DNA from 2 places in the Escherichia fergusonii ATCC 35469 genome. Region 2 is predicted to be linked to the other one. Evidence: predicted binding sites of a transcription regulator. Region 2 holds the regulator's gene; the other holds the start of a gene.

Region 1 (7,393 bases), 160 kb from region 2:
GGCTGACTGGGATAAAGACGCCTATACCAAAGTGGTGCGTGAAGCGCTCGAAACCTTCATGAAAGAAGAAATCGATGAAGCTTTATGGGAAACGCTTAGCGGACGTCTGAATTTCTGTAACCTTGATGTCAATGACACTCCAGCGTTTACTCGCCTGGCTGCCATGTTGGATCAAGAAAAACGTATCACGATCAACTATTTCGCCATGCCACCAGGAACCTTCGGGGCAATCTGTAAAGGCCTGGGGGAAGCAAAACTGAATGCCAAACCAGCGCGTGTGGTAATGGAGAAGCCGCTGGGAACTTCGCTGGCAACATCGCGTGAGATCAACGATCAGGTTGGTGAATATTTTGAAGAGTGCCAGGTTTACCGTATTGACCATTACCTGGGGAAAGAGACGGTACTGAACCTGCTGGCACTACGTTTTGCGAACTCTCTGTTTGTAAACAACTGGGATAATCGCACTATCGATCATGTAGAAATTACGGTGGCCGAAGAGGTGGGGATTGAAGGGCGTTGGGGCTACTTTGATAAAGCCGGCCAGATGCGCGATATGATTCAAAACCACCTGCTGCAAATTCTCTGCATGATCGCGATGTCACCGCCGTCCGACCTGAGTGCCGACAGCATTCGTGATGAAAAAGTGAAAGTGCTGAAGTCGTTACGTCGTATCGATCGCACCAATGTGCGCGAAAAAACGGTGCGTGGTCAGTACACCGCCGGATTTGCTCAGGGCAAAAAAGTACCTGGGTATCTGGAAGAAGAGGGCGCTAATAAGAGCAGCAATACCGAAACGTTTGTTGCAATTCGAGTGGATATCGACAACTGGCGTTGGGCGGGTGTTCCGTTCTATTTGCGTACCGGTAAACGTCTGCCGACAAAATGCTCCGAAGTGGTGGTCTATTTCAAAACACCTGAGCTGAATCTGTTTAAAGAATCCTGGCAGGATCTGCCACAAAATAAACTCACGATTCGTTTACAGCCTGATGAGGGTGTGGATATTCAGGTACTGAATAAAGTTCCTGGACTGGACCACAAGCATAATCTGCAGATTACGAAACTGGATCTGAGTTACTCAGAAACCTTTAACCAGACGCATCTGGCAGATGCTTATGAACGTCTGTTACTGGAAACCATGCGAGGTATTCAGGCGCTGTTTGTACGTCGCGATGAAGTCGAAGAAGCGTGGAAGTGGGTGGACTCCATTACTGAAGCGTGGGCGATGGACAATGATGCGCCGAAGCCTTACCAGGCAGGAACCTGGGGACCAGTGGCTTCGGTAGCAATGATTACTCGCGATGGTCGTTCATGGAACGAATTCGAGTAACGTACTGAGCTACACGAAAGTGGTATTTTACCGGTAACATGATCTGGCACAGTTTGCTGCCGAATTTTTACACTTTTAAGCCTCACGTGGATTCACCCGTGGGGCTTTTTTTATTACACTGGCTGTAGTGTTTTTGCTATGAGCTACGGTTAGCAGGCGTTTTATTCACTGAATTTCGCCTTGTTTTGCCTCCTGCTCAAAGAATAAATTTCAGGAGCCATTATGAATCCGCAAATGTTACGCGTAACAAATCGCATTATAGAACGCTCACGAGAAACGCGTTCTGCTTACCTTGAGCGTATTGAACAAGCGAAAACTAACACCGTTCATCGCTCGCAACTGGCATGTGGCAACCTTGCACATGGTTTTGCCGCCTGTCAGCCAGAAGATAAAGCCGCACTTAAAAGCATGTTGCGTAACAATATTGCGATCATCACCTCCTATAACGACATGCTTTCCGCCCATCAGCCTTACGAACGTTACCCGGATATCATTCGCAAAGCGCTCCATGAAGTGAATGCGGTTGGTCAGGTTGCCGGTGGTGTGCCAGCAATGTGTGACGGTGTGACTCAGGGCCAGGACGGGATGGAACTTTCCTTGCTGAGCCGCGAAGTCATTGCGATGTCTGCTGCAGTTGGGCTTTCACACAACATGTTTGATGGCGCGCTTTACCTTGGGGTATGTGACAAAATTGTTCCGGGGCTGGCTATGGCCGCATTGTCTTTTGGGCATCTCCCGGCGGTGTTTGTACCATCAGGACCAATGGCAAGTGGTTTACCAAATAAAGAGAAAGTGCGTATCCGCCAGTTGTATGCTGAAGGCAAAGTAGATCGTATGGCACTTCTCGAATCAGAAGCCGCTTCCTACCATGCACCAGGCACGTGTACTTTTTACGGTACGGCTAACACCAACCAGATGGTGGTGGAGTTTATGGGGATGCAATTACCCGGTTCCTCTTTCGTCCACCCGGATTCACCGCTGCGTGATGAGCTGACTGCTGCCGCTGCGCGCCAGGTCACGCGTATGACCGGCAACGGTAGCGAATGGATGCCACTTGGTAAAATGATTGATGAAAAAGTTGTGGTAAACGGTATCGTTGCACTCCTGGCGACAGGTGGATCTACCAACCACACTATGCATCTGGTGGCCATGGCACGTGCCGCTGGTATTCAGATCAATTGGGATGATTTCTCTGATCTTTCAGATGTTGTTCCTCTCCTGGCGCGTCTCTATCCTAATGGCCCGGCTGATATTAACCACTTCCAGGCGGCAGGTGGTGTACCGGTGTTAATGCGTGAATTGCTGAATGCGGGTTTACTGCATGAAGATGTTAATACCGTGGCAGGATTTGGCCTTTCTCGCTACACCATGGAGCCGTGGCTGAATAACGGTAAGCTGGATTGGCGTGAAGGGGCGGAAAAATCTCTCGACGACAATGTTATTGCGTCTTTCGATAAGCCTTTCTCGCATCATGGTGGCACCAAAGTATTAAGCGGTAACCTGGGCCGGGCTGTCATGAAAACGTCTGCTGTCCCCCTTGAAAACCAGATTATTGAAGCGCCAGCAGTCGTATTTGAAAGCCAACATGATGTTTTACCTGCCTTTGAAGCTGGAATGCTGGACCGGGATTGCGTCGTTGTTGTTCGCCACCAGGGGCCAAAAGCGAACGGAATGCCAGAATTACATAAACTCATGCCGCCACTTGGTGTATTATTGGACCGCTGTTTCAAAATTGCGTTGGTGACTGATGGACGGCTTTCTGGTGCTTCGGGTAAAGTGCCGTCAGCAATCCACGTGACACCGGAAGCCTACGATGGTGGGCTGCTGGCAAAAGTACGTGATGGCGACATTATTCGAGTGAATGGTCAGACAGGCGAACTGACACTGCTGGTTGATGAAGCAGAACTTGCCGCCCGTCAGCCTCATATTCCGAATCTGAGTGCATCGCGTATCGGGACCGGGCGTGAAATGTTTAGTGCTTTACGCGAAAAACTATCCGGTGCCGAGCAGGGCGCAACCTGTATCACCTTCTAAAAGTTAAAATTTGTAATCAGGCGAGAGATAACTCTGATGAAAAACTGGAAAACAAGTGCGGAATCCATCCTGACCACTGGCCCGGTAGTACCGGTTATTGTGGTTAATAAACTGGAACATGCGGTGCCTATGGCAAAAGCGCTGGTTGCTGGTGGTGTACGTGTGCTGGAAGTGACTTTACGTACTGCCTGTGCCGTTGATGCGATTCGCGCAATTGCAAAAGAAGTGCCGGAAGCAATCGTAGGTGCAGGTACTGTTCTGAATCCACAGCAACTGGCCGAAGTGACTGAGGCTGGCGCGCAATTTGCTATCAGCCCGGGTCTGACTGAGCCACTGTTGAAAGCAGCAACCGAAGGCACTATTCCACTGATCCCTGGTATCAGCACGGTTTCTGAACTGATGCTGGGTATGGATTACGGTCTGAAAGAGTTTAAGTTCTTCCCGGCTGAAGCAAATGGTGGCACCAAAGCGTTGCAGGCGATTGCAGGACCGTTTTCTCAGGTTCGTTTCTGCCCGACTGGTGGTATCTCTCCGGCAAACTATCGTGACTACCTGGCGTTGAAGAGCGTGCTTTGCATTGGTGGTTCCTGGCTGGTTCCGGCGGATGCACTGGAAGCTGGTGATTACGACCGTATTACTAAACTGGCGCGTGAGGCAGTAGAAGGCGCGAAGTTGTAAGAAAAAGATTGCTGAAGTCCGGATGGACCCCGCAATACATTGAATTTGTATGCCGGATAAGACGCTTACGCCCCATCCGGCATGTACAAAGCACAAAATATCAGCAATAAAAATGCCCGATCATAAGTCGGGCATTTTTATTGGTCAGTACTAACAGTCGGTATTTAACCTTGTACTTTCACCTGCACCGCAGCGTGTTTTGCTCGTTCAATTGCTTCTTCAATACTCTCTGCCGTAGCCAGTACTACTCCCAGACGACGACTGCCATCAATTTCTGGTTTCCCGAATAAACGAATCTGCAAACCAGCCCCAACAGCAAGTTGCACATTGTCAAAGGTTACATTCTGGCTGGTTAGTTGCGGCAGAATTACGGCAGAGGCAGAAGGCCCATATTGACGAATTGCACCAATTGGTAAGCCGAGGAAAGCACGTACGTGAAGTGCAAATTCAGAGAGATCCTGAGAAATTAGTGTCACCATTCCGGTGTCATGGGGGCGAGGGGAGACCTCACTGAAAATGACCTCGTCGCCACAGACAAAAAGCTCTACACCAAACAGGCCGTAACCACCCAGTGCAAGTACCACCTTGCGGGCGATCTCCTGAGCACGTTCCAGCGCCAGCTTACTCATCTGTTGTGGTTGCCAGGATTCACGATAATCACCGTCCTGCTGACGATGCCCGACTGGATCACAAAAATGAACACCATCCACGGCACTGACAGTCAGCAGGGTAATTTCAAAGTCAAACTTCACCACACCTTCTACGATGACCCGGCCTGCGCCCGCACGTCCGCCTTGCTGCGCATATTCCCAGGCTTGAGTCAGTTGTTCGGCACTGCGAATAAAACTTTGTCCTTTGCCTGATGAACTCATCACTGGTTTAACAATGCACGGATAGCCTATTTCTTCTACCGCAGTAAGGAAGTTTTCTTCGCTTTCGGCGAAGCGATATGTCGATGTGGGTAATTGAAGTTCTTCTGCGGCCAGACGCCGAATACCTTCACGATTCATGGTCAACTGTGTGGCCCGCGCACAAGGCACAACATGCTGGCCTTCTTGCTCCAGCTTCACAAGAGTATCAGTAGCGATAGCCTCAATTTCTGGCACGATGTAATGGGGTTTTTCCTGTTCCACCACATGACGTAGCGCATCGCCATCCAGCATATTAATTACATATGAACGATGCGCGACATGCATGGCGGGGGCATCAGCATAGCGGTCAACGGCAATGACTTCCACGCCAAGTCGCTGACACTCAATCGCCACTTCTTTACCCAGTTCGCCAGAACCCAATAACATTACTCGCGTTGCTGCCGGACGCAGCGCTGTGCCTAATACCGTCATATCTAAATCCCCTGAAAAATTCCGCCGCAGTATAAACGAAAACGTTTGCGTATGTCTTTATGCTTGCTTGCAAAACTCAACTAAAGTGAATATACTGTATAAAAACACAGTTATAGTAAGAGGCTGCAAAATGGCGGTTGAAGTTAAATACGTAGTCATTCGTGAGGGTGAAGAAAAAATGTCGTTTGCCAGCAAAAAGGAAGCCGATGCGTATGACAAAATGCTTGATACGGCGGATATGCTCGATACATGGCTGGCTTGTTCGCCAGTTCACATGGAAGATGCACAGCGAGAGGCGCTCTCTTTGTGGCTGGCAGGACAAAAAGATGTGCTCAGTACAATTCTGAAAACGGGCAAACTACCGACGCCACAAGTGGTGGAACCTTCCTCAGATACTGAGGACGATTCTCAGGCAGCATAAAGCGACTTGCGCTCCTGACGATTTGTACCATGCTTTCTCCTGAATCATTGTGCTATGGAGAAAAAGATGAATAAAAGAGGAGCGTTGTTGGCTATGTTACTGCTTGGTGCGAGTGCGTCAGTTATCGCTGTCGACAACGAGACAAGCAAATCGGTAACATTTCCCAAATGTGAAGGGCTTGATGCAAATGGCATTGCTGCCAGCGTCAAACGTGATTACCAACAAAACAGGGTTGTACGCTGGGCTGACGATCAAAAATCAGTCGGCCAGGCCGATCCTGTCGCATGGGTCAGTGTGCGGGATATTCAGGGTAAGGATGATAAATGGCGTGTACCACTGACAGTTCGAGGTAAAAGCGCCGATATTCATTATCTGGTTACGGTCGATTGCAAAGCAGGTACAGCTGAGTATCACCGGCAATAAACAAAAATTAGTGCAATTATCCTGGCTCCGTTAGGAGTCGAAAATCTTTTTTATTCTTTAAACTGCAATACTATCAGTAGATTAGGCTAGTATTGCAGATAGCCTTTTCTTTAACTTCCCGTCTCTGCTCATTTCATTTGCGAAACTTTTTCCTCACATACATTTTCTGACGTACCCGTCAGGTATGCTATACAAATCCAACATCACTCTTTGAGAGGCAAAATGGCTAACTGGCTGAATCAATTACAATCTCTGCTTGGGCAAAATGTTTCAAACGCCTCTGGTGTTCAGGGATTAAGTAAATTACTTGTACCTGGCGCACTAGGCGGTCTGGCAGGTTTGCTTATTGCCAATAAATCATCTCGTAAATTACTCAGTAAATATGGTACCAGTGCTCTGCTGGTTGGAGGCGGTGCGGTAGCAGGTACGGTCCTGTGGAATAAGTACAAAGAGAAAGTGCGAGCTGCCCATCAAAATGAACCTCAATTTGGCAATCAGTCATCACCACTTGATGAACGCACTGAGCGCTTAATCCTCACCCTGGTGTTTGCTGCGAAAAGCGATGGACATATTGATGCCAAAGAACGTGCTGCGATTGACACTCAGCTACGTGAAGCGGGTATTGAAGAGCAGGGAAGAGTTCTCATTGAGCAAGCCATTGAACAGCCGCTTGATCCTCAACGCCTGGCAAAAGGGATTCGTAACGAGGAAGAGGCACTGGAAATTTACTTCCTTAGCTGCGCGGCAATAGATATCGATCATTTTATGGAACGCAGTTACCTGAATGCCTTGGGTGATGCACTGAAGATCCCGCAGGATGTACGTGAAGGGATTGAACATGATTTACAACAGCAAAAGAATGCGTTGTCAGGTTAACGTCCCATCATAGAGTTGCATGTTTCGCTTGCATCCCGGGTGACTTTTGCCACCCTTATAGGATGTTTCATTCAGAAAGAACAATAACATGCTACCGAAAGCTAACCGAATACCCCATGAGTTAACGCTACATGGCGACACGCGCATCGATAATTATTTCTGGCTGCGGGATGACACCCGCTCGCAGCCAGAAGTGCTGGAGTATCTCAAAGATGAAAATGCGTACGGACACCAAATTATGTCTACGCAGCAGGCGCTCCAGGAGCGGGTATTAAAGGAGATTATCGACCG
Region 2 (7,393 bases):
CATCGACTATCGTAATGCACGTCCTGGCTACCTGGAGCATTTCTGGGCACTGGTAAACTGGGAATTTGCTGCGAAAAACTTCGCTGAGTAATTGTGATAACGCAGAAGGCTTTCCCTTCTGCGTTTTTGTTTGCTATCAACCCGCCACGCATACCGCCTCAGGTTGTTTACGCGCCGAAATAAACACCAACAGTAACGCCACCCCGGCAATGATTGCCCCCATCACCGGAACAAAACTGTAGCCCAGGCCGCCGGATATCACCGCGCCACCAGCTGCCGCACCTAAAGCGTTTCCTAAATTAAACGCCCCAATATTGACCGAAGAAGATAGCCCCGGCGCTTCACTGGCAACGCGCATCACCCGCATTTGCAATGGTGGAACAACAGCAAAGGTAGCCGCCCCCCAGACAACCATCGCGACCGCGGCACCATACTCATTGCGTGCCAGGAATGGAATCAGCAACATAATCACCATCAGCAAGAATAAAAAGCCTTTTAGCGTTCCATTCACAGAGCGATCAGCAAATTTGCCGCCCAGGTAATTGCCGATAGAAAAACCAACACCAATCAACACCAGCATTGCCGTTACGAACACAGGCGTCGCATGGGTAATGGTTTGTAATACAGGAGAGATATAGGTATAGAGCGTAAACATGGCCCCCGCGCCCAGTACCGTGGTCAGCAGTGCTGAGAGCACTTGCGGTCGTAACAGCACACCCAGTTCTTTTTTGACATCTGGCCGTGCCCCTGCCCCACCTTTTGGTAAAGAGAACCAAAGACTGACCATTGAAACCACCCCTAACACTGCCGTTGCCATAAAGGACATTCGCCAGCCAATTGTTTCACCAAGCCAGGTGGCTGCGGGTACGCCACCAATATTAGCCAGCGTCAACCCCATAAACATCGTGGCAACGGCACTCGCCTGCTTGTGCTTAGGCACTACGCTTGCAGCGACAACCGAACCAAGACCGAAGAAGGCGCCATGGTTAAGGCTGGTCAAAATACGTGACAACATTAATGTGGTGTAATCTGGCGCAATCGCAGAAAGTACATTACCAAGCGTAAAGATTGCCATCAGAAAAATCAGGGCGTTACGTCGGGCGCGATGAGAAAGTAACAATGTCATTAAAGGCGCACCAACCATGACTCCCACGGCATAGGCACTAATCAACATACCAGCCGCAGGTATGGAGACATCCACACCACGAGCGATCACAGGCAACAAGCCCATTGGGGAGAATTCCGTTGTCCCAATACCAAATGCGCCAATTGCCAGCGCCAGCAAGGGATAATTTATCTTCATGCTTCGACTCCACGTCTTCGCGTTTTACGCGATACCTAAGTAAGTGGAGAAAAGCATGACATCAATCACAAAATAATGAAAATAACAAATTTACAAAACACTTTTGCAGATTTGCTAACAATTGGAGAAGAGCGAATGAGGGAGAGAATTCTCCCTCGGGGTAAAAATCAGTGCAGAGCTGCGGTCAGACCACCCGCAACGATCAAAGCGAGGACGATTAAGGTCGTAATTAAAGAGTATTTCAGATCATTGCTCATCAAGTTTTCTCCTTTTTATTCCCACACAAAAAGTGATGTAGCGCATTTTTGCATACATTTGGCTAAAAATCTCCCGCCATTTAGCGTGATAACTGTTTTTAGCACTTCCCCTTTTGGTCAAGATCGGCCAAAATTCCACGCTTACAAGTATAGCGTACCGGCCATTGACCCCTTCCTGTCGTTCCGTGTCGTATTTTCCGGCGTGCCGCAACCCTGACGTTGCGCTCAGGGTGTGTAAAGGCAAACGTTTACCTGGCATTTAATGGAGTTATGGATCGGGTCTGGAGTGAGATGTAATGGCAACAATCAAAGATGTAGCGAAGCGAGCAAACGTTTCCACTACAACTGTTTCACACGTAATCAACAAAACACGCTTTGTTGCGGAAGAAACCCGTAATGCCGTCTGGGCAGCAATCAAAGAATTGCATTATTCTCCGAGCGCCGTTGCTCGAAGTCTGAAGGTTAACCACACCAAGTCAATCGGCCTGCTGGCAACCAGTAGTGAAGCTGCTTATTTTGCGGAAATCATTGAAGCGGTTGAGAAAAACTGCTTCCAGAAAGGCTACACGCTGATTTTGGGTAATGCCTGGAACAACCTGGAAAAGCAACGTGCTTACCTTTCCATGATGGCGCAAAAGCGCGTGGATGGATTGCTGGTAATGTGTTCTGAATATCCAGAGCCCTTGCTCACCATGCTGGAAGAGTATCGCCACATCCCAATGGTGGTCATGGATTGGGGTGAGGCAAAAGCTGATTTCACCGATGCCGTGATTGATAACGCTTTTGAAGGCGGATACATGGCAGGTCGTTACCTGATTGAACGTGGACACCGCGATATCGGCGTAATCCCCGGACCTCTGGAACGTAATACCGGCGCGGGTCGTCTGGCAGGCTTTATGAAAGCGATGGAAGAAGCGCTGATTAAAGTGCCGGAAAACTGGATCGTACAGGGAGATTTCGAACCAGAATCTGGTTATCGCGCAATGCAGCAGATTCTTGCGCAAACGCATCGCCCCACGGCAGTTTTCTGTGGTGGCGATATCATGGCCATGGGTGCATTGTGTGCTGCCGATGAAATGGGCCTGCGTGTACCACAAGATATTTCAGTGATCGGTTATGATAACGTGCGCAACGCCCGTTACTTCACGCCAGCACTGACAACTATTCACCAGCCAAAAGATTCACTGGGCGAAACAGCATTCAACATGTTGCTGGACCGTATTGTGAATAAGCGTGAAGAACCGCAATCCATTGAAGTACATCCGCGCCTGATTGAACGTCGTTCTGTCGCAGATGGTCCTTTCCGCGACTATCGTCGTTAAGATGTCTTTGTGGGAGCCGATTCTGGCTCCCGCAACCACTCTTTATTCAGCGTTTCGCTGTCTCCCAGATAATCCAGCAACCAGGCGAGCGCTGGTGACATATCGTTTTGCTGCCAGGTAAGACAACAGGCAGCGTCCGGGAATGGATTTTCAAGCTGTAGCGCTACCCATTTACCGCTGTCGATCCACGGCTTGGCAAAATGCGTAGGTACCATCGCCATGCATAACCCAGCGGAAATACAGGTAGCTGAAGACTCCCAGTCCGGTACCACTACCCTTTTTTGGTTATCCAACAACCAGGTAATACGTTTTGGTAGATTTCTTGATGTGTCTTCACGCACCAACGAGGGCCAGTTGCGCAACGTATCATCACTTAATGGCCCCGGCATTGCTGCCAGTGGATGATGACTGGCAACCACGCAACACCAACTCAACATTCCCATATCGCGAAACGTATAGCGCCCCCCTACAGGAATCGCTTGTGTCGCGCCTATAGCCAGTTCCACACGTCCGTCAGCCAGTGCATCCCAGACACCATTGAAGACTTCCTGGAATACGCGCAATTCAACATCGTCAAAATGACGGTAAAAATCGACGATCAATTGACGTGTACGTTCTGGACGAACAATGTTATCCACCGCGATGGCCAACTCACCTCGCCACCCATTGGCAATTTGCTGGCATTGTTGTCGCGTGATCTGCATTTTTTTGATAACAGATCGCCCCTCTTTCAGAAACCATGCTCCCGCCGGAGTCAGTTCTACATCACGGTGTCGGCGTTCGAAAAGAGGCACCGCTAACCATTCTTCCAGTTGTCTTACGGTATAGCTGACGGCAGAAGGCACTCGATGTAATTCCTGTGCTGCTGCGCTAAAGCTGCCATTGCGCGCCACCGCATCAACCACTTCAAGAGAGTATTCAGACCACATATTCTGCCTACAAAATTTTTGAAATCACCCGTCAAATATTAACGTTTCACAATCAGAATTTCACTCCCTACACTTTGCGCCGATGTCTTACTGATAACTACAGAGAATGAATTATGCAACCTGGGAAAGGATTTTTAGTCTGGCTGGCAGGTTTAAGCGTACTCGGTTTCCTGGCAACCGATATGTATTTACCTGCTTTCGCCGCTATACAGGCAGATCTGCAAACCCCGGCTTCTGCCGTTAGTGCCAGTCTCAGTCTGTTTCTGGCGGGCTTTGCCGTCGCGCAGCTGTTATGGGGACCGCTATCAGACCGTTATGGTCGTAAACCAATACTGCTGCTTGGCCTGACCATCTTTGCCCTCGGAAGTTTGGGGATGCTGTGGGTCACTAACGCTGTAGGATTACTCGTTTTGCGCTTTATCCAGGCGATTGGTGTCTGTGCCGCAGCGGTTATCTGGCAGGCACTGGTGACCGATTATTATCCTTCACAAAAAGTTAACCGTATTTTCGCCACGATTATGCCGCTGGTGGGGTTATCTCCTGCCCTGGCGCCGTTAGTGGGAAGCTGGCTACTGGTGCATTTTTCATGGCAATCCATTTTTGCCACGCTGTTTGCCATCACTGTCTTGTTGATGATTCCTGCTCTGCGCCTTAAACCTGCGCGTAAAAATCAGGAAAATAAGCAGCAGTCACTCACTTTCACTACCCTGCTGCGTTCAAAGGCTTACCGTGGCAATGTGCTGATTTATGCAGCGTGTTCTGCCAGCTTTTTCGCCTGGCTGACAGGTTCGCCATTCATTCTCAGTGAAATGGGTTACACCCCGGCGGTGATTGGTTTGAGTTATGTTCCACAGACTATCGCTTTCCTGATTGGTGGTTATGGTTGCCGTGCGGCATTGCAGAAATGGCATGGCCAGCAAATGTTGCCCTGGTTATTGGTACTGTTTGCGCTGAGCGTTATTGCCACCTGGGCGACCAGCTTTATCAATCACGTTTCGCTGGTTGAAATTTTAATTCCGTTCTGTGTGATGGCGATTGCCAATGGTGCGATCTACCCGATTGTTGTGGCGCAGGCGTTACGTCCGTTCCCGCAAGCGACCGGACGTGCAGCTGCGTTGCAAAATACTCTGCAGTTGGGATTATGCTTTCTCGCAAGCCTGGTGGTTTCCTGGCTTATCAGCACCCCGTTACTGACCACAACCAGCGTGATGTTAGCCACTGTTGTGTTGGTTACTGTGGGCTATAAGATGCAAAGCCATGCAGAAACTGCGAACGAATGCTGTCAGCGTAGCGATATGGCACACGGTGAATCGCACTGATAAATTGATATGATTTATGGATAGGTCGCTAAGATTTTTCTGTTGTATGAATGGTTTTTGCGGCCTATACTAATTTTCAGTTGTTAAAAAAGACGATAATTATTATGCGTTAACGGGATCAGGATGTTCCCGGTTTACTATGGATGGTCATTTCGGCAAGGGTTTCTCCCTTCCTCTGTTCTACGTCGGATTCCAGGCTCACGGAATTTTTCCGTGAGATTTCTCACAAAGCCATAAAAGCGACTACGCTGTTTTAAGGTTCTGATCACCGACCAGTGATGGAGAAGCTATGAGTTCATCGTGTATAGAAGAAGTTAGCGTACCGGATGATGACTGGTATCGCATCGCCAACGAATTACTTAGCCGTGCTGACATTACAATCAATGGCTCAGCACCGGCGGATATTCGTGTCAAAAACCCCGATTTTTTTAAACGCGTTTTGCAGGAAGGATCGCTGGGCTTGGGTGAGAGTTACATGGATGGCTGGTGGGAATGCGACAGACTCGATATGTTCTTTAGCAAAGTCCTGCGCGCCGGTCTGGAAAACCAACTCCCCCGCCATCTCAAAGACACACTCCGTATTGCAAGCGCTCGCTTGTTCAACCTGCAAAGTAAAAAACGCGCCTGGATAGTGGGCAAAGAACATTACGATTTGGGTAATGATCTATTCAGCCGAATGCTTGATCCCTACATGCAATATTCCTGCGCTTACTGGAAAGATGCCGATAACCTGGAAGCTGCCCAGCAAGCGAAGTTGAAAATGATTTGCGAAAAATTGCATTTGAAACCAGGGATGCGGGTTCTGGATATCGGCTGTGGCTGGGGCGGCTTGTCGCAGTATCTTGCCACTCATTATGGTGCCAGTGTTGTTGGGGTAACGATTTCTGCTGAGCAACAAAAAATGGCTCAGGAACGTTGCGCCGGGCTAGATGTGGAGATTCTGCTGGAAGATTATCGTGATCTTAACGACCAGTTTGATCGGATCGTTTCGGTTGGGATGTTCGAACATGTCGGGCCAAAGAATTACAACACTTACTTCGAAGTGGTAGACCGTAATTTAAAACCAGACGGTTTATTCCTGCTACACACCATCGGTTCCAAAAAGACCGACCATAATGTTGATCCGTGGATTAACAAATACATTTTCCCTAACGGTTGCCTTCCCTCCGTACGGCAAATTGCCTGTGCCAGTGAGCCACATTTCATTATGGAAGACTGGCATAACTTTGGGGCAGATTATGACACGACGCTGATGGCATGGTATGAACGCTTTCTTGCCGCCTGGCCAGAAATTGCCGATAACTATAGCGAACGCTTCAAGCGTATGTTTACTTACTACCTGAATGCCTGTGCCGGAGCGTTTCGCGCCCGCGATATTCAGCTCTGGCAGGTCGTTTTCTCACGTGGTGTTGAACACGGTTTACGCGTTCCTCGCTAACTAAACCCCCCGCGAAATGCGGGGGTAGCCATCATTGCTTTCAGACCTGCGTCTCGCTGCCTGGCTCTTTCAACGCATTTTCGCGCGCAGCCAGTACGCGCTCTACGGTATCTACCACCGCCTGCGTTTGCGGATCGATTTCAATATTAACGTGCTCTCCCAGTTTCTTTTTACCCAACGTTGTACGCTCCAGTGTTTCTGGAATGAGATGCACACAAAAACGCGTTGGTGTAACTTCACCCACTGTCAGGCTTATTCCATCAATACCGATGAATCCTTTATACAGGATGTATTTCATCAGTTGCTTATCCTGCACTTTGAACCAAATCTGGCGGTTATTTTCCGAGGTTAATATTTTGGCAATTTCTGCTGTGGTCATAATATGACCCGACATCAGATGCCCACCAATTTCATCACTGAATTTGGCTGCACGCTCAACATTCACCCAGTCACCTGGTTGCAGTTCACCAAGATTGGTAATACGCAGCGTCTCTTTCATCAGATCGAAACTAACCTGGTTACCTTTAATTTCGGTCACGGTAAGACAACATCCGTTATGGGCCACCGATGCGCCAGTTTCCAGCCCATCAAGCATATAGTCAGGCAACTCCACGATGTGAGTCCGAAAGTTAGGTTTTTCATCAATAGACACCAACTTCGCCGTGCCTTGCACAATACCGGTAAACATACCTGCAACTCCTGAAATTAATTAACTCATAATGTTCTGCACAATAGCAGGAGGAAAATCAGCTTGCCAGTAAAGCAATCTAAATGGCTATTTTTTCACTGGAGAATTAATAATTCCTCGCTACAATAGACTGAAAA

What was found. Region 2 encodes PurR, which represses purine synthesis genes. Its sites were predicted from a motif close to CANGCAAACGTTTGCNTG; they were not measured.
Region 1: purT (formate-dependent phosphoribosylglycinamide formyltransferase) is a predicted target of PurR. The motif match lies at 5,417-5,434, and genes of this name have one in related genera.

Annotation. Positions count from the first base shown of each region.
Region 1 is NC_011740.1:1,262,314-1,269,706, forward strand. It holds gene zwf (glucose-6-phosphate dehydrogenase) at 1-1,327, shown strand, start outside; gene edd (phosphogluconate dehydratase) at 1,550-3,361, shown strand; gene kdgA (bifunctional 4-hydroxy-2-oxoglutarate aldolase/2-dehydro-3-deoxy-phosphogluconate aldolase) at 3,398-4,039, shown strand; gene purT (formate-dependent phosphoribosylglycinamide formyltransferase) at 4,204-5,382, opposite strand; gene yebG (DNA damage-inducible protein YebG) at 5,513-5,803, shown strand; gene yebF (protein YebF) at 5,870-6,226, shown strand; gene EFER_RS06205 (tellurite resistance TerB family protein) at 6,449-7,102, shown strand; gene ptrB (oligopeptidase B) at 7,191-7,393, shown strand, end outside.
Region 2 is NC_011740.1:1,418,515-1,425,907, reverse strand. It holds gene sodB (superoxide dismutase [Fe]) at 1-91, shown strand, start outside; gene EFER_RS07015 (MFS transporter) at 137-1,303, opposite strand; gene cydH (cytochrome bd-I oxidase subunit CydH) at 1,471-1,560, opposite strand; gene purR (HTH-type transcriptional repressor PurR) at 1,857-2,882, shown strand; gene punR (DNA-binding transcriptional activator PunR) at 2,879-3,811, opposite strand; gene punC (purine nucleoside transporter PunC) at 3,925-5,130, shown strand; gene cfa (cyclopropane fatty acyl phospholipid synthase) at 5,420-6,568, shown strand; gene EFER_RS06985 (riboflavin synthase) at 6,609-7,256, opposite strand.